2 regions of the Brotomerdimonas butyrica genome follow, and region 1 is predicted to be linked to the other one. Evidence: riboswitches for the same ligand, from Rfam matches in the RefSeq annotation. Region 1 holds a riboswitch; the other holds the start of a gene.
What was found. A riboswitch is a leader RNA that binds a small molecule or an ion and turns the genes downstream of it on or off. The one in region 1 is predicted to bind lysine.
Positions count from the first base shown of each region.

Region 2: it holds a riboswitch for lysine, as region 1 does, so the genes downstream of both, OCV59_RS01930 (Na+/H+ antiporter NhaC family protein) here and lysA (diaminopimelate decarboxylase) in region 1, are expected to answer to the same signal.

Region 1 is NZ_JAOQJP010000005.1:1,401-12,326, reverse strand. It holds gene dapB (4-hydroxy-tetrahydrodipicolinate reductase) at 1-513, opposite strand, end outside; gene dapF (diaminopimelate epimerase) at 691-1,530, opposite strand; gene lysA (diaminopimelate decarboxylase) at 1,595-2,863, opposite strand; lysine riboswitch at 3,070-3,238, opposite strand; gene OCV59_RS04585 (InlB B-repeat-containing protein) at 3,489-4,658, opposite strand; gene OCV59_RS04580 (hypothetical protein) at 4,791-6,419, opposite strand; gene OCV59_RS04575 (APC family permease) at 6,954-8,594, opposite strand; gene OCV59_RS04570 (amidohydrolase) at 8,792-10,417, opposite strand; gene OCV59_RS04565 (MerR family transcriptional regulator) at 10,657-10,926, shown strand, end outside.
Region 2 is NZ_JAOQJP010000002.1:139,103-150,028, reverse strand. It holds gene rplR (50S ribosomal protein L18) at 1-20, shown strand, start outside; gene rpsE (30S ribosomal protein S5) at 36-539, shown strand; gene rpmD (50S ribosomal protein L30) at 553-735, shown strand; gene rplO (50S ribosomal protein L15) at 753-1,193, shown strand; gene secY (preprotein translocase subunit SecY) at 1,199-2,476, shown strand; gene OCV59_RS01975 (adenylate kinase) at 2,529-3,173, shown strand; gene map (type I methionyl aminopeptidase) at 3,176-3,928, shown strand; gene infA (translation initiation factor IF-1) at 3,946-4,167, shown strand; gene rpmJ (50S ribosomal protein L36) at 4,315-4,428, shown strand; gene rpsM (30S ribosomal protein S13) at 4,720-5,088, shown strand; gene rpsK (30S ribosomal protein S11) at 5,104-5,502, shown strand; gene rpsD (30S ribosomal protein S4) at 5,522-6,109, shown strand; gene OCV59_RS01940 (DNA-directed RNA polymerase subunit alpha) at 6,157-7,104, shown strand; gene rplQ (50S ribosomal protein L17) at 7,132-7,473, shown strand; lysine riboswitch at 7,495-7,669, shown strand; gene OCV59_RS01930 (Na+/H+ antiporter NhaC family protein) at 7,846-9,462, shown strand; gene OCV59_RS01925 (amidohydrolase) at 9,807-10,926, opposite strand, start outside.

The sequences.
Region 1 (10,926 bases):
CTCCCTGCCGCGCTTCCTGTTGCCGTCTCTGCCGAAAACATGCTCATAGCTGCCGTCCGCATCTGCGGCCTCAAGCAGCATCTTAGCAGTGCCGCTCGGCGCATCAAGCTTCTTGTTGTGGTGCTTTTCTATTATTTCTATATCGAATGTATCCTCCAGGATCGGCGTTATCTCTGCGATGACTCTTTTCATCACATTGATACCGAGCGAATAGTTTGCGGAAAATACCACCGGCACTGTTTCCGCCAGCTTTTCGATCTCTTTGAGCTGCTCCGCCTCGAATCCGGTCGTTGCGATGACCGCTGGGCAGCCGCTGGCTCTGCAGTAATCTGCGAGCATCTGCAGATTTGCCGGATTGCTGAAATCGATGATCACGTCGAATCCTCCAAGATCCTCCGGTCTCTGCCCTTCCATCGGCTCGATCACACCTGCCAGCTCATAACCTTCCTTCTCCTCTACCATTCCGGCGAGCACTTTTCCCATAGCGCCGCCGCCTAAAATTGCTGTTCTCATACTTGTTACTCCCTCATATATATTTTATACCTGTATCGTTTCGTTTTCATGTCGTCACGGACTGCCGATCTGCAAAATCGCAGCCTGCGGTCAGCCGCAAGTTTGCCATCTGCAAAGCTGCAGTTTACTGTCCGTGACCGGTCCGCCATATGCCGGACCGCTGCTCGCTCCGCGCGCCTAGCGCAGACAGAACTGCCCGTCAAGTATCTTTTCCGACGGTCCTTCCATATATACATTCCCGTCTTCTGCCACCTCGATATTCAGCGTTCCCAGCTTGAGGATGACATCTGCTCTGCTGCCGCACAGGCCTTTGATCCCCGCTGCCACGACCGACGCACAGGCACCCGTGCCACACGCAAGAGTCATTCCGACGCCTCGCTCGTAAGTCTGCACCTCCATGGTCATATCGTCTATTACCTTTACAAAATTCACATTCGTTTTCTCGCGGAAAAACCGGTGATTGCATATCTCCTCGCCGACCTTCGGCACATCGATATCTTCGAAATTTTCCACAAAAACAACAGTGTGTATCGTCCCCATGAAAAAGCTGCTCACGCTGATATCGCTTCCATCCTGCAGCGCAAGATCCAGGTCCATGTAATCCTCGCACTCGATGTCCGCATTGATAGCCTTTCTGGAAAACACCGGTTTACCCATGTTTATCCTCACTCTGAACGGCTCATCGCAAGTAACGTCAACGATCATATCGCCCGCAAGCGTCTTTACCGGATAGCTGCTGCCCGACGCGATCCCTTCCTCGCGGCAGAAATGCGCAAAGCATCTGATCCCGTTGCCGCACATCGGCGCCCTGCTGCCGTCACAGTTGAAAAACACCATTTCCAGTGCCGGCTCCGTCCTTACTACTATCATACCGTCAGCGCCCACCCCGGTGTTGACGTCGCAGACTTTCTGCGCCAGCCCCGGATAACCGCCAGGCTGGACCTTCGCCTGCAGTTCGCTTTCCTTTATTATCACGAAATTGTTGCCACAGCCGTGATATTTTGAAAATGTGATCATATTTTTACCTGCCTTTTCTCATCAGTTCTGTGCATGTCTATGCAAAACCGCACTGTGCCTGTTCCTAGTCTTCTACTTCAAGCCTGAACTGATCCTCGTACGTCTCGCGTCTGATAATCAGTCTCGCTTCGCCGTCTTTTGCAAAGACTACAGGCGGTCTTCCGAGCCTGTTGTAGTTGCTTGCCATGGAATATCCGTAGGCACCTGTCGAGTAAACTGTCAGCAGATCGCCCGGCTCTGCTTCCGGAAGATCGATCTGTGCGATCAGTATGTCGCCGGATTCACAGTTCTTTCCCGCCACGCAGTATGTTTTCTCCGGCTTCTGCGAAAGCTTCTCCGGCAGGACTGCCGTATATTCCGCATCGTAAAGCGCATGCCTGATGTTGTCGCTCATGCCGCCGTCGACGAAGATGTAGTTCTTGTCTCCGCTTTTCTTCATGTCTCCGATGGTGTAGATCGTGTATCCCGCTTCGCCGACCATCGCTCTGCCCGGCTCAGTTATCAGCTTCGAGATCGTCACGCCTTTTTCATCGAGCGCCTTTTCCGCATAATGCACGAGATTTGCGCACATTTCCCCGAGAGGCACCGGATGATCGGAATCAACGTATTTTATGCCGAATCCTCCGCCAATACTCAGCTCCAGGCCGTCAAGCCCTCTTGCAGCCTTTACATCAGCGAGGAAGCCGATCATCGTGCCGAGCGCCTTTTCAAATGACTCTGCCTCGACGATCTGTGAACCTATATGGCTGTGGAAACCCGCAAGCTTTGCATATCTGCCGGCTGCCATTTTGTCTATCACATAATCTATATGCTCGCGATTCTCGATATATATTCCGAACTTGGAGTCCGGCTTCGACGTCATGATATATTCATGAGTGTGAGCCGAGATGCCCGGATTTATCCGCAGCAACGCCTTCACAGGCCTCTGCTTTTCCTCTGAAAGCTTCACGAGCCTGTCACATTCCATGATGTTGTCTACTACGAAGTAGCCGATGCCTGCGTCCAGAGCCATGCAGATCTCCTCGTCGCTCTTGTTATTTCCGTGGAAATATATCTTTTCTTTGTCCACTCCGGCTTTCAGCGCGCCGTACAGCTCTCCGCCGCTGACAACGTCGAATCCCGTACCCTCTGCGGCAAGCAGTCTGAACAGAGCCTTCGACGAAAACGCCTTCGATGCGTAAACGACGTCTGTGTCGAATCTGTCCGATGCAAAATTTGCCACGGCGTCCTTTGCCTGCTGTATTATCTTTGATTCATCGTATGCGTAAAGTGGTGTGCCGAATCTGTCTGCCAGCTCACGGCAGCTCACTCCTCCGATCTGTAAAACTTCCATTGTTCTGCCTTTCTACTGCTATATATTATGATTTGCATATTATGCTGCTGTCTCCTGCGTTCTGTGAGGTACATCCGGCCGCTCCGGCCTGATACAGCCTGTTCACGGCCGACTAACGGCTGATACTGATGTGCCCCTGTGCCCGCATGCCAGAAAAAAATCAGCAAGGCTACACCTTACTGACTAATCAAATAAAATCAAGGTCATATAAGGATAGCTCAACTGCCGGTCATCCGTCAGACAGTCATACGGCTGTTGACCGCATGCCCACCGGAGTCTCACGCCTGCGGCTCCGATTCGGCGGAATCGCCTCCGGGTAAGTCTCTGCCCGCCGGCTACTTATCCTTTCTTCTTTTCCGCACCTCTATCAACTATTGTTGTTGTAAGTATACTAAATATCGACAGATTATGCAAGTATATATTGGGATTCTGGCGGGTCGCATGATGAAGTCGGCAAACAGGGTTTTCATCGTATAAATAACGGCGGCTCCTGCTCGATCTTTACGATCCGCACGGTGCCGCCGGTTCTTTTGCAAAGCTGTATCCGATCGTGTCATCGCCGGTGCATCGTTCTCGGCGCTTGCGATCCGCTTATATTCATATCATGTATTTACTTTGCCTGCGTTTATTTTTTCTGTGACGCGTGTTTTCTGCCAAATACCGCCACAGCTGCGATACCCAGTACGCTCACTGCAAGCAGTGCGATCCAGATCACCGGATGAGCATTGTCGCCTGTTTTAGGCGCTGTGCCCTTGTCTGTGTTCTGGTCCGTTCCACCCGGCTGCGCAGGTGTCGCGCCGTCCTTTGCAAAGACTGCAGTCAGTGTCGTTGTTTCTTTCACAGTGAAGCTGTATGCTGCGTCCTTGCTTACGATATTTCCCTGCCAGTCTTCCCAGCGTACGAAATGATAGCCCTTGTTCGCTTCAGCCTTCACGGTAACGCGAGCGTCGCAGTCATATTCGCCTGCACCGCTCACCGTTCCGCCTTCAGCCGGCGAAGCCTTGAGGTCGATCTGACACTTTTCGGCAGGTGCTTTGAGGATGAAGTGGCTCACTGCCATTCCACTTTTATCGGCAATTGTTACAGGTCTGTCACCTACGTTTACAAAACTTCCGCCCTTAGGCACTGCAATATAATCCTGAACGGAGTGAAATCCTTCCATTCCCACATTGCCGTAATTCGATAATGCGCTGAAGGACTCAATGACAGAATCATCATCCATCGTTATCTTTTCTGTCCAGAACTGGCCAAATGTACCGTTGTCTGCAACCGTCAGACTACTGTTAACAAGATCGATACCGCCATTTGTCATCCACGATAAATGCGTCAGTGTGACATTACTGTTTTCAAGCTTCAACACTGCATTTTCAGCTCCAACATTGCCGTTGGAGATCGCAGACTCGATCACCGTCAGATCTGTAAATGTCAGATTGCCGGCAACATCAAAATGCCCTTTAAAAGAAGCGCCCTGTACACCTTTCGCCAAAGTTGCCTGGTTTGCTCCGCTGTCATTCCTTGTTACATTCTGCGCACTGCATTCTCCCTTTACATTAATCGTACAGTCTCGTTTCGGAAGAATTATATCTCCTGTAACTGCCAGATCCTGTATCGTAAGAGTATTCGTGGCTAAATCCCATTCATAACCGTCTTTTGCCAGCGTCTTGTCCGCATGATTTCCTTTCGTAAGATCGAGATCCCCCACTATCGCAGGTATGCTGTCTGCAAATACTGTCGAAGGTATCAGCAGTATGAGAAGCAACAGGCCCATCACTACTGCTGTAAATCGTTTCTTCATAAAACCTCCCTTTCATTCATATGCGCCTGCACATCAGTCGACACCGGACTGACAGAACCTCTTCGCCTATCACAGCTCTGTATCTATGGTTCCAAAGGATCACAGATCCGGCGTCCGTGCATGCTCTATGATCTAGTTCATCCTTTTCTTTCTAGTCACAATGACTGCGCCTGCTCCTGCGAGAGCTGCCAACGCCAGGATCCCGTAAAGGATCGGCATGCTGCTGTCGCCTGTTGCAGCTGACTTGTCATTTACAGGTGCGCCTGTCGCCGGTATCTCAGCTTTTTCTACGAACTGGCATACCTGGCAAGTGCGCTGCTTTTCGCCTTTCTCTGAGGCAGTCGCTTCCTTAATCACTTTCCACTCGCCGAACTTATGGCCGGTCGCCTTGATAACCACCGGTTCCGTGATCATCGTCATCTGTTCCTTATCCGAGTACATGCTGCCACAGTTATCGCACATCCAGTATGTTTCAACACCGTCTTCAAGACAGTTTGCAGCTTTTCCCGGGACTTCCTTCAGCTCATGTTTTCCGTAGTAGTCTCTGCAGACGTTTGCTTTAACTTTCTGAGTTGAAGCCGCTTCAACACCTTCGATCTCTGCCGCTTCAGTGCCGCCTTTTGCCTTGAGAACTGCATTCTTTTCCACATCGAAAGAGCATGAAGCAAAGTTATTAGTCTCTATCAGAGCGCCTGCAAAGCCGCCTGCTTTGAAATCTTTACTTGCACTCGTCACTTTTCCTGCCGCATGGCTGTTTGAAACAGTATTTGCTTTACTATTCCCATCGACCGTTCCTGCAAAGCCGCCGACTTTTGGTTCCCATCCGTCGACTGTGCTTTCAACATCTCCGGCTGCAACGCAGTTGCTGATCGTTACACCCTCTTCGACATATCCTGCAAAGCCGCCAGCGTTCCAGTCGCTTGCAGTGACTTTTCCCTGGGCAGCACAATGGTCTGCTTTGCTCTCAGAGAACAGAACTCCTGCAAAGCCGCCGACTGACCAGGATCCGCTGACATTGCCTTCAGCTGTACAGTTTTTATATGTTCCTTTAAAATCTTCACCGACAAAGCCTCCTGCACAACCTGCACCTATTACTTTTACATCAGCTGTACAGTTCTCATAAGTACCGTAACTGTTATCTCCAGCAAAGCCGCCGGTACGCGCACTGTTACTTTCCACGATACCGCTCACGGAGCAATCCTTTACACTGGTCGTCATGCCATATCCTTGAGCTGCTGATCCGATAAGTATGCCTGCATTTTCAGTCTCATCGCCTGACTCTGTTTTGACATATGCGTCTTTGATTTTCAGATTTTTGATCTCATATCCACTAAAGTTTCCGAATAGACCTGCGCTGAAATGATCGTCGCTTTCGTCTACGCGAAGCCCTGTAATCGTTTTGTCATTTCCGTCAAAATATCCGGAAAATGCATGAAAAGATCTATTTGCCGATCCCGATCCGATCGGTATCCACCTGTGTGCCGACAAGTCGATATCTTTTGTCAGCTTGAAATATTCTTTGCTGTGATCCAGGTCTACAATTCCTGTATTGATATCTGCTGCCAGTTTTGCCAGCTGCTCTGCTGTCTCGATCTGATATGGATCAGCCTCCGTTCCGCTGCCGCCCGCAAATGCTGTCGCAGCATAGTCGCTCCACGTAGCCGGCACTGCCGGTGTCTCACTGTCTGCAAATGCCGCAGCCGGTATTGACACCATGCACAGCATGAAGCATAACAGCATATATACTACTCTCTTTTTCATCTTAACTCCTTCCTCTCTTCCGAAATAAAATCGTGTCGAATTTTCTGAATAAATTTTAACACACCCACCCTGTAAGTGCAATTTGTTTTGTATATCATGCCCGCCTGCCGTCTGCTTATAGAAAAACCAAAACTCATTTGCCGAATGTCTGTTATTGGTAAAAACAGCCGTTTTTCGTCTCTTTTTTTGATGAAGAATACCAATAACCAAAAATCGAGTACTGATTCTTGGTATTTTAAACGCATAAAATGCCATATTTTATGAAAAAATTTACCAAAGAATCCCGGATGATTTGTCACTCTTGGTAATCACCTTTCCTGAAAGGGCGAGATTTTCAATGATTTTACCAAAGATGGCACCTGTAAACCAGAGACCTTTTCATTCGAGTTCTCTGCTTTTCATATGACTGGTTTTCGTATTGTTTTTACAGCAAAACAGACCCGCATGGTACTGTACCGACTAATATCAGCACAGCACCGGCAGGCCTGTTTCCTATATATGTTTTTTAGGGATTTCTATAGTTACTATGACGCCCTATTTGTCAGCCGGATCTACTTTCTTTCCTATGAAGTAGAATATCACGCCGAGAACAAGCAGTACCACTCCGCCCCAGCGAGCGATGCTCAGCATCAGGTCAAAGTTGCTCATTATTCCCGAACCATACGTTTCGAGATAATATGCAGGACCCCAGCCGCCTTCATACCACTGCAGGAAGAATGAGCCTGCGAATGCCACGAATCCGAACAGCAGGAAGAATATACCGAATCTCCCCAGGTCGCCCTTGGCGAGCCTTGTCTTAGGGTTGATAGGATATGCTTCCGGATCCTTCTTGTAAAGTCCGCCGTATATCCATTTACATATAGGATAGAATATGACTGCCGCCAGGATAGCGACGAATCCGAGCAGGAAGTAGTTGGTTCCGTTTACCAGAAAGCTGATGATTCCCACAAGTAAAGGACCGCCACAGATGTATACTACCGCAAGCTTGCCGCCCTTTACAGCATACAGACCTCTCTTCTCAACAGGATAGTCTTTTCTCAGTTTTGCATATGCGAATGCCAGTCCTACGTACAGTACGAAGAGTACCGGTGAAAGTATAGTTACAAGCACTTCGAAGTTGATATTTACCAGGATCAGATTCACAACTGCCAGGATCAGGATAGGGATCACAGGCACGCCTCTCTTAGGTGACAGCTTCGCCAGGAATTTAGGGCAAAGGTTGTCCTGAGCCATAGGTATGAACGATCTCGTTGCTGACGTGATCGATGCATTGAAGATAGAGCACTGTGCGATAACTGCACAGATCATGAATGCAACGCCTGCCCATGGCGCCAGATTCCTTGAAAGTACCGTAGCATAGTCGATATTGATGCCCCATTCTTCCCACGGACCTGTGGATACGATCCCGCCGAGTGTAGGCAGCAGATAACTCAGTGTTATGAGAACGATACAGATCTTCATGCCCTTAGGGATGATCTGAGGATTCTCCACCTCACCGCCGATATATGCGATAACTACATATCCGCAGTACATCCATACGCCGATCGCGATGCCTGTACCCCAGCTGGAGAATGCGTTTTCGCCCTGTACCATCACAGGATCGAACGGATTGTTGGTCCAGTGAGCCAGACCTACTACAGCTACTGCAGCGAATGCGACCAGGATGATCACACAGAATATCGTACTGAGTGTACTTACTTCTTCAAGACCTCTCAGGTTCACTATCGTGAATATGATTATGAATGCAGCCTTGATCATAAATGCCACTGCCGGTGACAGCGCGATTATGTTTCCTATGTAATCAACGGCAAGCACCACGTATGCTGCCCCTGTCAGGTACATAGCCAGCGCCATCCAGAAACCGAATGCGAATCCCCAGAATTCTCCGAAAGCCATTCTCGTCCATACATACGGACCCGCATCTACAGGTATCAGGTTAGTGAGTTCCGAGCAGTAAAGTCCGATAGGAAGAGCCCAGAGGATAGGGATAAGTACGAGTAAAATAAGAGTGAGTCCCGGACCCGATGAAGAGATCATCGACTCTACTCCGAATGCACCTCCTGCGCATGCGCAGTAAAGGAAAAAGATCATCGCCGGCAGCGTGAAATGTGTCTTTTTCAAGCCCGGCGTTACGTCAGTCAGTATCTGACCGCCCGTATAGTTTGCTTTTGACATAGTCAGTCTCCTTTCCAGCAATAAATAGTAAATAATTCCTGATCGTCCCCAAACAACTAAAAGACGACCTTTTTATACACACCCCTTACGGTTTGTGAACTTATGAAATATTATGAATAAAATGTACACCCTCACCTGACCGGATTCAATAGTCCACCGTGGACTATTCCTGTGATTTTCCGGATCGCGATGCGACATCATGCCCTGTACGTCGTTTTTCCGTCCATTACAGTCTCGCATACCTTCACCTCGTGGATCCTTTCCAGCGGGATCTCAAGTATGTTTTCCTCCAGGATCACAAAATCGGCGTACTTGCCGGCTTCGATAGATCCGGTCACATCATCCATATGCATCTGATATGCGTTATTTATCGTAAAGCCCTCGATGGCTTCTTTTACTGTCGTCACTTCGTCGGCCGGCTCGAGCACCGGCGCATCATGCTGCCCGTACATCCTTCTGGTCGCACACATCTCTATGCTCTTCAGCGGTTCTCTGCCGTATTCGTCGACAGGAAAATCGCTGCCGAGCGCCATTTTAGCACCGCCGTCGATCAGGCTCCTCATTCGGAAAGTCTCGTTGTTGATATGTCCGAGCACCTTGTCCATCAGCGGGTTTCCGTAAAACCACACTCCGGTGGCATTCGCGACGATATCATATCTGCCGAACAGCGGTATGTCGTCAGGCGCTATGTACTGTGAATGTGAGCAAGTGATGCGGCAGTCATCGTATCCCGCCTCTCGCACAGCTTTTGCCATTGCGACCACGGACTTCACGGCAACATCGCCTATGGCATGCATATTGATATCAAGCCCGGCCTTCGCTGCCTTTAACCCTGCCTCCGCAGCGACCGCCTCATCCATCAGCGGCTCCACCACAGAACCGTCCTCAGGATACGGCTCGCTGAGAGCAGCAGTACGGCTTTCCATAGTCCCGTCATTTATGATCTTGAGGAAATTCATACGGAACAGATCGTCATCATACTTCTCGCGTGCTTTCAGCAGCGCCGCTATCCTGCCGTCGACAGCTCCCGGGTCTTCCACATGGCACGTGCATCCCGCGAACCGCTGCAGATATTTCCCGCTTGCTCTGACTTTATCTATCGCAGCGTAATACTGGTCTTCAAGGTAACTGTACATCCCCATATCAGCCGTGCCCGTAACGCCCATCGCAGCATATTCCGCAGAATTTTCCAGCATCAGGTTCGTGACTGTCTCCTCATGGAAAAAGTTTATCTTTGACAATATGAGCGCTTCACTCCTGCCTTCCACTATATGCCCCGCAGGTTCACCTTCTTCATCTCTGGAGAAATAGTGAAGTCCCGGCAGCGGATCCGGTGTGTCCTTTGTTATCCCGGCTTCTCTGAAGCAGCAGCTGTTGCCCCATCCTTCGTGCCCGCCGCTTCCCATCATGAACATCGGCTTGTCGCTGCAGATGTCATCCAGCAGTTCTTTCCTCGGACCATGCTCGTCAAACATCCATTCAGCATATCCGAGTCCGAAATATGTCTTATTGTCGGGATGCTCGTCCACGTATCTCCTGATCTCAGCCAGACATTCCTCGAGCGTCCACTCTATATCGAACACTATCCCTGACAGCACATGCGCCGCCAGCACAGGATGGCAGTGCCCGTCTATGAATCCCGGCAGCATCATCTTCCCGTCAAGATCGCATATCTCGGTACTGTCGCCGCAATACTTTTCGGCATCGGCTCTATCGCCTGCGAAAATGATCTTCTTCCCTTCTACTGCAACAGCTTCGACCCATTCCTGAGCCTTGTTCACAGTATAGATATCTCCATTTACATAAAGCTTGTCAGCACTCATCGTTTCTCCTCCTTTATATCGTAAAGGCTGCGCGATATCCGGCGTGGTCTGCAGACCGCGGACTGCGCTTTTTGAATTGTGTGAATTTATAAAATTCTCAGCTTTTGCACAAAGTATAATACGTGTCCTTAAGGTAAAGTCAACACAGTTTTTTCGTTTTTTACACCAAAACATGAACCGCCACTTTAGGTTTCGTGTTATAATACACGTGCATTTTCAATATGAAGAAAGGGGCAGATATGAAAATAGGGGAATTCGCAAAAAAATTCGATACGTCGGTCTCAACAGTGAGGCACTACATAAACCTGGGGCTGCTCGTCCCGGAAAAGGACGGCTTCCAGTACTGCTTCGAGGACGACGACTGCCGTGAGATGGAGATCATCACCACGATGAAAAACGCGGGCTTCAAGCTAAGCGAGCTGAACAAGTACCTGAGCATTTTCCGCTTTTACAACAAAGACGACTACCTGCTTTACGAAAAGCTCCTGGAATACCTGCGCATCAAGAAA
Region 2 (10,926 bases), on a different contig from region 1:
AAGCAGGTTTGAAATTCTAACAGGAGGTAAGTTGAATGCGTAATACTATAGATGTATCAAAGCTTGACTTAAACGAAACTATTGTAAGCATTAGACGTGTTGCCAAGACCGTTAAGGGCGGAAGAAACATGAGATTCAGTGTTACAGTAGTTGTCGGTGACGGGGATGGACATGTAGGTGTCGGCCTCGGCAAGGCTCAGGAAATTCCTGAAGCTGTAAGAAAAGCTACAGAAGATGCTAAGAAAAATATAATAACTGTTCCGACTGTAGGAACAACGATCCCTCACAGAAATCTGGGCGTGTTCGGCGCAGGAAGAGTTCTTCTTATGCCGGCTGCACAGGGTACTGGAGTTATCGCCGGTTCATCAGTTCGTACTGTACTGGAAGCTGCAGGTATCAAGGATATCAGAGCTAAGTCCATCGGATCGAACAACACTGGTAACATGGCGTACGCAACTATCGAAGGTCTCAGGAACCTTACAACTGTAGAAGAAGTTGCAAGAAAAAGAGGGAAGACGAAGGAAGAAATCTTAGGATAAGGAGGAAGAAACAATGGCAAAGATGATAAAAGTCACATTGACAAAAAGTGTTATTGGCGCTTCCCCTAAACAGAAAAAGGTTGTAGAAGCGTTAGGACTCAAGAAGATGCACCAATCAGTTGAACTTGTTGACTCTCCGGTAACAAGAGGAGCGGTAAACAAGGTATCGCATCTTTTGACTGTAGAAGAACTATAGGATAGGAGGTGCGAAAGATGAAACTTCACGAATTAAGAGCTGTTCCGGGTGCAACTAAGGCACCTAAGAGAAAAGGTCGCGGTACAGCCAGCGGACAGGGTACTACTGCCGGCAGAGGTATGAACGGACAGAAGTCCAGAAGCGGCGGCAAAATAAGACCGGGATTTGAAGGCGGACAGATGCCGCTGTACAGACGAATCCCTAAGAGAGGATTCACTAATATCTGGGGAACAGAATATACCGTACTCAACGTTGCTGACCTCAACAGATTCGAAGCAGGTACAGAGGTAACTCCTGAGCTGCTCAAGGAAGCTGGTGTTGTAAAGCAGGTAAAAGACGGAATCAAGATCTTAGGTAACGGAACTCTTGAGAAAAACATCACAGTTAAAGCTCATAAGTTCAGCAAGACTGCAGTAGAAAAAATCGAAGCTGCCGGAGGAAAGGCAGAGGTGATCTAATGGAGATGATCAGAACAGTTGCAAAAGCTTGGAACATTCCTGATATCAGGAAAAAAATCATCTTTACGCTTGTTATGCTCCTGATTTTCAGAATCGGATCTCAGATCCCCGTACCGGGAATCGACAGAGACATTCTGGCACAGACATTTGACAGCGGAACAGGACTTTTTGCTCTGTTCAATCTGTTCTCCGGAGGCGCGTTCAGTAACTTTACTATATTCGCACTGAGTATCACACCGTACATCACGGCATCGATCATACTCCAGCTCCTGACGATCGCGGTACCTTCACTTGAAAGACTGGCGAAGGAAGGAACTGAGGGAAGAAAGAAGATCGCACAGTATACCAGATATATGACAGTAATACTTGCGATAATACAGGCGATAGGCGTATCTGTCGGTCTTTTCAGACAGGCGCTTATCAGCACATCTTTCTTTGATGTAGCTGTCATCGTACTGGTACTCACAGCAGGAACGGCATTCCTGATGTGGCTGGGCGAACAGATCAACGAATATGGTATCGGAAATGGTATTTCGCTCATAATCTTCGCGGGAATAGTATCCCGACTGCCATCCGCAGTTCAGGAGATTTGGACGAAACTCCAGGACGGCAGCATGAGTATAGTTACACTGATTATTTTCCTGATCTTCTGTGTACTCGTAATAGTAGGTATCATAGAAGTGCAGCAGGGCCAGAGAAGGATTCCTGTGCAGTATGCGAAGAGAGTTGTCGGAAGGAAGATGTACGGCGGTCAGGCTACACATATTCCACTCAAGGTGAATCAGGCAGGAGTTATCCCTGTAATATTCGCAATGTCATTCCTGCAGTTCCCGCTGACCATAACGTACTTTATGGATAATCAAAGCAGTGCCGCTGCCTGGATAGAAAAATGGCTTTCGCCTACTGGAACGCCGGGCGTATGGGTATATGCAGCATTCAATATAGTGCTGATAATATTCTTCACTTACTTCTATACATCAGTAACTTTCAATCCTGTGGAAGTTGCACAGAATATGAAGGCAAACGGAGGATTTATCCCTGGCATCAGACCTGGAAAGGCTACTATTGAATATCTAAACAGAGTTATGACAAGAATTACCTTTGTAGGAGCACTGTTCCTGGCAGCCGTTGCGATACTGCCTACAGTAGTGAGCCAGCTCGGAGGTCTCAACTTCCACTTTGGCGGAACATCACTTCTGATCGCGGTAGGTGTGGCGCTTGATACGATGAAACAGCTGGAACAGCAGATGGTAATGAGAAATTATCAGGGCTTCCTTAAATAAAGGAGAACCGGTTTCGCAAAGCAAAAAGCACGAACCTTAAGGAGGTTAAGCTATGAATTTAATATTACTGGGCCCTCCGGGAGCAGGAAAGGGCACTCAGGCTGCTAAAATAATAGAAAAATACGATATCCCTCATATTTCGACTGGCGACATTTTCAGAGCCAACATCAAAGAAGGCACTGAGCTTGGTAAAAAAGCACAGGAGTATATGAACAAGGGTGAACTGGTTCCAGATGAACTGGTTGTAGAGATAGCAACAGACAGACTCAAGGCTGATGACTGCAAGAACGGATTCCTTCTTGACGGATTCCCTAGAACTGTTTTCCAGGCAGAAAAACTGGATGAGTTCCTGGCAGCACAGGGCAAGAAAGTCGATCACGTTCTCGATATCGATGTAGATAAAGACGAACTGATGGTAAGACTTACAGGCAGAAGAGTCTGCAAGACATGCGGCGCATCGTTCCACATCGTAAACATACCGCCTAAAGTAGAAGGCATATGTGACGAATGCGGAGCAGCCCTGATTCAGAGAGCTGATGACAATGCAGAGACAGCAGCTAACAGAATCGAAGTATACAATAAAGAAACAAAGCCGCTCATAGATTACTATGAAAAAGCCGGCAACATCGCTCACCTTGACGGAACGATAGGACTTGAAAATGTATTCAATGCTATTGTAGAGGTATTAGGTGAATAGGTATGATCATTATTAAATCAGATCAGGAAGTAGATTTAATGAGAGAATCGGGCAAGGTGACAGGGTTCATCCTCAAAGAGCTTGAAAACTTCATCAAGCCCGGTATATCTACCGCTGACATAAACAGATTTGTTGAAGACACCATAAGAAAAAACGGGATGATCCCTACTTTCAAAGGCTACTGCGGATTCCCCGCAAGCGCCTGTGTATCGATCAATGAAGAAGTTGTTCACGGTATTCCGGACAAGAAGAGGATCCTCAAAGAAGGCGACATCGTCAGTGTGGACGTCGGTTCCACATACAAAGGGTATGTGAGCGATGCGGCAAGGACTTATCCGGTAGGAAAGGTAAGCGACATTGCTCAGAAGCTGATGGATGCGACAAGAGACAGCTTCTTTGCAGGACTCGAATTCTGCAAGGTAGGCTACAGACTGTCGGATATATCACATGCCATACAGGTCAAGGCAGAGAGCGAAGGCTTCTCGGTAATAAGAGACTTCGTCGGACATGGAGTCGGACAGGAGATGCATGAGGAACCGCAGATCCCTAATTACGGAAAAGCGGGAAGAGGTCCCAGACTTGCAAAGGGAATGGTTTTCGCCATTGAACCTATGATCTGCGAAGGCGGATACGATGTCAGGACTCTTTCGAATGACTGGACTGTAGTTACCCTGGACGGTAAATTATCAGCTCATTACGAGAATACTGTGGTTATAACTGATGGTGAGCCCGAGCTCTTGACTCTGGCTGACTAAAAGCGAGGTGTTGATTAATGGCAAAGAAAGATGTCATAGAAGCGGAAGGCAAGGTAATAGAAGCACAGCCTAACGCAATGTTCATAGTAGAACTTGAGACCGGGCATAAAGTGCTGGCGCATGTTTCCGGTAAAATAAGAACCAATTACATCAGAATTATCCCGGGGGATAAGGTAAAGGTAGAATTATCACCGTATGATCTTACCAGAGGCAGGATCACATGGAGAGGCAAAGCGTAGATTCCATATCGTCAATCTGCGCGCTAAATCCCGCAGCTGTTTTGTGCCGGGTCACAGATCCGGGAAAGCGCTGCATGAGACCTCGCCAGAAATCATGATTTCGAGAGCAGGTTTCAAGATTTAAGCAGATCATAAAGGAGGATTAAAATGAAAGTCAGAGCTTCCGTAAAGCCTATCTGCGAAAAGTGCAAGGTAATCAAAAGAAAAGGAAAAGTTATGGTTATCTGCGAAAATCCTAAACACAAGCAGAGACAGGGCTAAAGCTGAAAATGTTTTGTTCCGGTGACTGTCCTCGCTTCTCGCAGGCAGACGCATCGTCTGCTCGAAGCTGTGGAGGTCATCTTCACAAAATATTTCACACAAATCATTTCAGCCGGCCGGTCCGGTAAAAAGGGCAGGGCAGCTGACTAATTATTATGGTTATATTGCTGACGGAATGATACCCGAAGCATATAAATCGATATAACACAAAGAACATCCCGTTTATATTACGACCCACCAGTATTGGTAATGGCGTGGATACGTGACGGAAGATGGGAATAGGAGGAAAATATGGCTCGTATAGCCGGTGTAGACTTACCAAATGAAAAAAGAATCGAAGCTGGTCTCACTTATATCTATGGTATAGGCTGGACTACTTCAAGAAAGATTTTAGAGAAGACCGGAATCAATCCTGACACAAGAGTCAAGGATCTCACAGAGGAAGAAGCCGGTAAAATCAGAAAGGTCATCGAATCAGACTACATGGTAGAAGGTGACCTCAGAAGAGATGTCAACATGAACATCAAGAGACTGATGGAAATCGGATGCTACAGAGGAATCAGACACAGAAGAGGTCTTCCAGTAAGAGGACAGAAGACTAAGACAAACGCCAGAACCAGAAAAGGTCCTAAGAAGACTGTAGGAAGAAAGAAGAAGTAAAGGAGGTAGAACGATATGGCTAAAGCTGTGAAGAAGGCAGTTAGAAAAAAGAGAAAAGAACGTAAGAATGTTGAAAAAGGCCAGGCACATATTCAGGCTACCTTTAACAATACATTAGTAACCCTGACAGATATGGCAGGAAATGCCCTTTCATGGTCAAGTGCAGGCTCACTGGGCTTTAAGGGATCAAGAAAGTCAACTCCGTTTGCTGCACAGTCAGCTGCAGAAGAAGCTGCAAAGGGTGCAATGGAGCACGGTCTTAAGACAGTTGAAGTTTATGTAAAGGGTCCTGGATCCGGCAGAGAAGCTGCCATCAGAGCACTTCAGACTGCAGGTCTTGAAATCACTATGATCAAGGATATCACACCGATACCACACAACGGATGCAGACCACCTAAGCGTAGAAGAGTCTAATTGAAGGGAGGAAACTAATATGTCAGTAAACAGAGATCCTATTTTGAAGAGATGCAGATCCCTTCAGATCGATCCTAGCCACTTAGGTATTTTTAAGGAATCAAAGAGAGCTCCTCAGAGAAGCATGAAGAAGATGAGCGAATACGGCTTACAGCTTCGTGAAAAGCAGAGAGCAAAGTTCATCTATGGAGTTCAGGAAAAGCAGTTCCGCAACACATTTGAAAAAGCAGCAAAGAAAAAGGGTATCACTGGTGAAAACCTTTTGATCATGCTTGAAAAGAGATTAGACAACGTAGTTTACAGAATGGGACTTTCGACTACGAGAAGAGAAGCTAGACAGCTGGTTGTACACAGCCACTTCCTCGTAAACGGCAAAAAGGTAAACATTCCTTCATATCAGGTTAAGCCTGGAGATGTTATCAAGGTAAAGGAAAAGAGCGTAAGCTCACCTAAATTCCAGGAGATAAAAGACATGACAGTAGGTCTCCCTGAGTGGCTGACTGTTGACAGAGAAAAGCTTGAAGGAAAAGTAGTAGCAGATCCTACAAGAGAACAAATCGATACACCGATCGCTGAGCACTTAATCGTCGAATTGTATTCCAAATAGTCCATTTACTGATCGCTACAGTTTTGGAATGAAAAGGAGGGTTTTGAGTGATAGAAATCGAAAAACCAACAATCGAATGTATTTTTTCAGACGAAGACGCCAATTACGGAAAATTCGTTGTAGAGCCTCTTGAAAGAGGATACGGCACGACCCTTGGAAACAGCCTGAGAAGGATACTTCTCAGTTCGCTTCCCGGTGTTGCGGTGACATCTGTAAAGATCGACGGTATCCTTCATGAGTTTTCTACGATCCCGGGTGTAAAGGAAGATGTTACAGAGATCATCCTAAACCTTAAAAAGCTTGCGATAAAGCTCAACGGAGAGAATACAAAAAGAGTGCTTATCAACTCGATAGGCCCTAAAGAAGTGACTGCAGCAGATATCTTAGGAGATTCTGATGTAGAGATCTTCAATCCGGATCTTCATATAGCAACTCTCGAAGAGAACGCTACTCTGATCATGGAGATCAATCTTGCAAGGGGCAGAGGATATGTTCCTGCGGATATGAACAAGGATGAAAACACGCCGATATCAGTTATCCCTACAGACTCGATATACACACCTGTAAGGAAAGTAAACTTTACAGTCCAGAATACGAGAGTAGGACAGGTAACTGACTATGACAAGCTCATCCTTGAAATCTGGACAGACGGATCGATAACTCCGAGCGAAGGAGTATCTATAGGCGCTAAGATCATGCAGGAGCATCTGAACCTGTTTGTAGAGCTTACAGATTCGACCGAGAACATGGAAATCATGGTTGAAAAGGAAGAAAACCAGAAAGAAAAGGCACTCGAGATGACTATTGAGGAACTTGAGCTTTCAGTTCGTTCTTTCAACTGCCTCAAGAGAGCTGCGATAAACACTGTTGAGGAACTTACTCACAGAAGTGAGGAAGACATGATGAAGGTAAGGAACCTGGGTAAAAAGTCATTAGATGAAGTTAAGCACAAGCTTGAAGAGTTAGATTTAAGTCTCAGGCAGAGTGACGAATAGTAAAAATAATCATAGGAGGATGCAGTGATGCCAGGATATAGAAAATTAGGCAGATCTTCAGCTCATAGAAAAGCTATGCTGAGAAATCTGGTTACAGATCTTCTCAGAGAAGGCAGAATCACAACTACTGACACTAGAGCTAAAGAAGCCAGAAGACAGGCAGAAAAAATGATAACACTTGCAAAGCGCGGAGATCTTCACGCAAGAAGACAGGTGCTTGCATATGTATATGATGAATCTGTTGTAACTAAATTATTTGATGAGATCGCACCTAAGTACGAAGACAGACAGGGCGGTTACACAAGGATTCTCAAGTTAGGACCAAGGAAAGGCGACAACGCTGAACTGGTATTCCTTGAATTAGTTTAGTAATCAGTTAAAAATCAATATTGACTGGATAGAGGCGCGGGATCTATCAGTACTCTGCAGCGGACCGGCAAAGGGAGTCGGGGCGATGCGCGGAGGAAAGGAGATCTCGCCGAAGGATCCTTATACCCTGGTATGGATCCTGGGTCGCCGTATAACATGCGGCGGACTGTCACATTAGTGGAGTGCTATCCATGGAAATTCCCAGATGAATTTTATATACCATGGATGATGCGCTGCACGCTGTCCATGGTTTTTTCTTTAAGCAGGAAGATCACGAAGAAAAAACGCCGGGGCGGCCAGGCAGCATAATGATTTACAGCATAATCAAGATCACATTAAGGAAATCGCATTTACATTTATTTGGAGGAAAAAATGAGTAATTTTAGAAGCAGAGTGACACGCATAATAATGCTGACTGCTCTGTTGGTAATAGCATGTCCGTTGTTTGCATTTGCAGAAGAAGCAGCAGAGGAACCGGCATTATACGCTACAGCATGGGCTATAGTACCGCCTGTTGCAGCTATCCTGCTTGCACTTATCACAAAAGAAGTATACAGTTCACTGTTTATCGGTATCGTTATAGGCGGCGCGCTGTATGCAGGGAATTTCGAAGGTACGCTGACACACGTTATCAGCGACGGTATTGTGGGATCGCTTGCTGATTCATACAATGTCGGAATACTGGTATTCCTGGTAATACTGGGAGTAGTAGTAGCTCTGCTCAACAAATCCGGAGGTTCAAAAGCGTTCGGAGTATGGGCGAGCGAACACATCAAGACAAAGGCAGGCGTGCAGTTTGCGACTATCGTCCTTGGCATACTGATATTCGTAGACGACTATTTCAACTGCCTCACAGTAGGAAGCGTAATGTCGCCGTTGGCAGAAGAAAAAGGCATACCGAGGACAAAGCTGGCATACCTGATCGATGCTACGGCAGCGCCGATATGCATCATCGCGCCTATCTCATCATGGGCTGCAGCAGTAACAGGATTCGTTGAAGGCGAGAACGGTTTCACGCTGTTCATTCAGGCTATCCCGTACAATTTCTATGCACTGCTCACTATCGCGATGATGTTCCTGATCGTTGGAATGAAGTTCGACTACGGAAAGATGAGAGAGTACGCTGACAAGATCCAGGAATCAAAGGCTGACGATACTCAGGATCTGGCGGCAGAAAAGGCTGAGGGAAGAAGAGCAGGCAAGGTCATCGACCTGGTGCTCCCTATCATAATACTCATCATCTGCTGTGTATTAGGTATGATATATACAGGCGGATTCTTCAGCGGAACGGGATTCGTTGAATCATTCTCAGGCTCCGACGCATCTGTGGGACTTTCTCTGGGAAGTATCGTTGCACTGATCATCATCGTGATCGTTTACGTGGCAAGAGGCGTGCTCGGATTCAAGGAAAGCATGGACTGCATACCTGAAGGCTTCAAGGCAATGGTTGCACCTATCCTTATCCTGACGCTCGCATGGACACTCAAGGCAATGACTGACAGCCTTGGACTTGCAACATTCGTATCGACTGCTACAGAATCAGTGGCAGGAACATTCATGAGTCTGCTGCCGGCTATCATATTTGCTATCGGATGCGGTCTGGCATTTGCTTCAGGTACATCATGGGGTACGTTCGGTATACTGATTCCTATCGTTGTAGAAGTATTCCAGGGAAGCGACCCGCAGCTCATGATCATCTCGATCGCAGCTTGTATGGCAGGCGCTGTATGCGGAGACCACTGCTCACCGATCTCAGATACGACTATCATGTCAAGTGCAGGTGCAAGATGTAACCACGTTGCACACGTTACGACGCAGCTGCCTTACGCGATAACTGTTGCAGCTATTTCGTTCGTTACATATATCATCGCAGGATTCACAAGAAGCGCATGGATATCACTCCCTGTAGGACTTGTTATCCTGATCGCGGTACTCGTTATCATCAAGAAAACGCAGAAACCGCTCAAGAGCGAAGCTGCAAAAGCATAAAGTATCGGCTTTTAACGATCTGTTTCGAGTGATTTCGATGATCTCACCGATCGATAAGAACAACAATAAAAATAAAACGGAGATACCCGATCAGAAATGATCCTCACGGTATCTCCGTTGTTTTTTGTAGATCATGCACGTGCATGCCCGCTGGCATTTTATACAAAGCCTGCCCGTGAGCGTTGTTTTAGTTTTAGTGCAAAGCCTGCACGTGTGCATTGTTTTGAATTTTGATGCAGAGCCTGCATGTGTGCGCTGTTTGGCAGTTGTGCAAAATATGCACACACATGGGTCATTGAGATTTGCTGCAAAACCGTAGCGTGCGATTTTCCATTACATTCTGCTTATCGCTCATATACGATCTCACCATCGATAACTGTCATATCGGCCTTTACCGACTTGATCTTTTCGACAGGAGTTTCGAGTATGTTCTCGGACAGTACGACGAGATCAGCGAGCTTGCCCGGCTCGATGCTGCCCTTTATATCTTCCTCGAGAGAAGCATAGGCGCCATTGTATGTGTACATCCTGATCGCATCCATGATGCCGATGCACTGGCCCTGACCAGCAACGGTACCGCTGCACTTGTCAGAGCGCGTCATAGCCCCGTAAAGACCGATCATAGGATCAGCTTCGATGACCGGCGAGTCGGAACCGAGAGCAGCGATGATGCCGTTGTCCAGATACGACTTCAGCGGGAACATGTAGTTGACTCTGTCGCCGTAATACTTTACGTAGATCTCAGCATTTTCATTGAAGAACCCGGGGTTCGGTATCGGCACGATGCCGGCTTTTTTGATTCGGGCGAGGAGTTCTTCGTTGATTATGCCGCAGTGCTCGATCCTGTGTCTGCAAGGACGCGGGTTCTGGGCCATCGCACGCTCGATCGACGTCAGTATCACGTTTACGGCGGCGTCGCCGACAGCATGTGCCGAAACGTTGAAGCCGGCATTGTGAGCCTTTATGATGATATCATCGGCTTCCTCCTGTGTGTAAAGCTGAATACCCTTGAGGTTCGGGTCGTGGCTGTAAGGCTCTGTAGTTGCGCATGAAGGTCCACTGGTGCTGCCGTCGATCAGGATCTTGACATGTCCGAGCCTGAAATGATCGTCACCCAGACCGCCGTGTATGCCTGTCGAAATGAAACGGTTGACCCATTCGATCGTCTTCTTCTTGCCGTAAGCATGATAGAGCAGGTTGTACATTCTCACCTTGATGAGCCTGCTGCGGCACGCTTCCTGATAGAGACCGATAGTCTCCTCGCCGTAAAAGCTGCCGTCGTGCATACTTGTCACACCGTAGCTGAGAAGTATGTCGTTTGCGGCTTTAAAGGATTTCATGAATTCTTCTTCCGTGTAAATGACTTTGTCCCACATGTAAGTGCATGCGGTCTCCTTGAGCAGGCCTGTCATGCGTCCGTTTTCGTCGACTACGACCTCTCCCGGCGCAAACATCTCAGGTCCG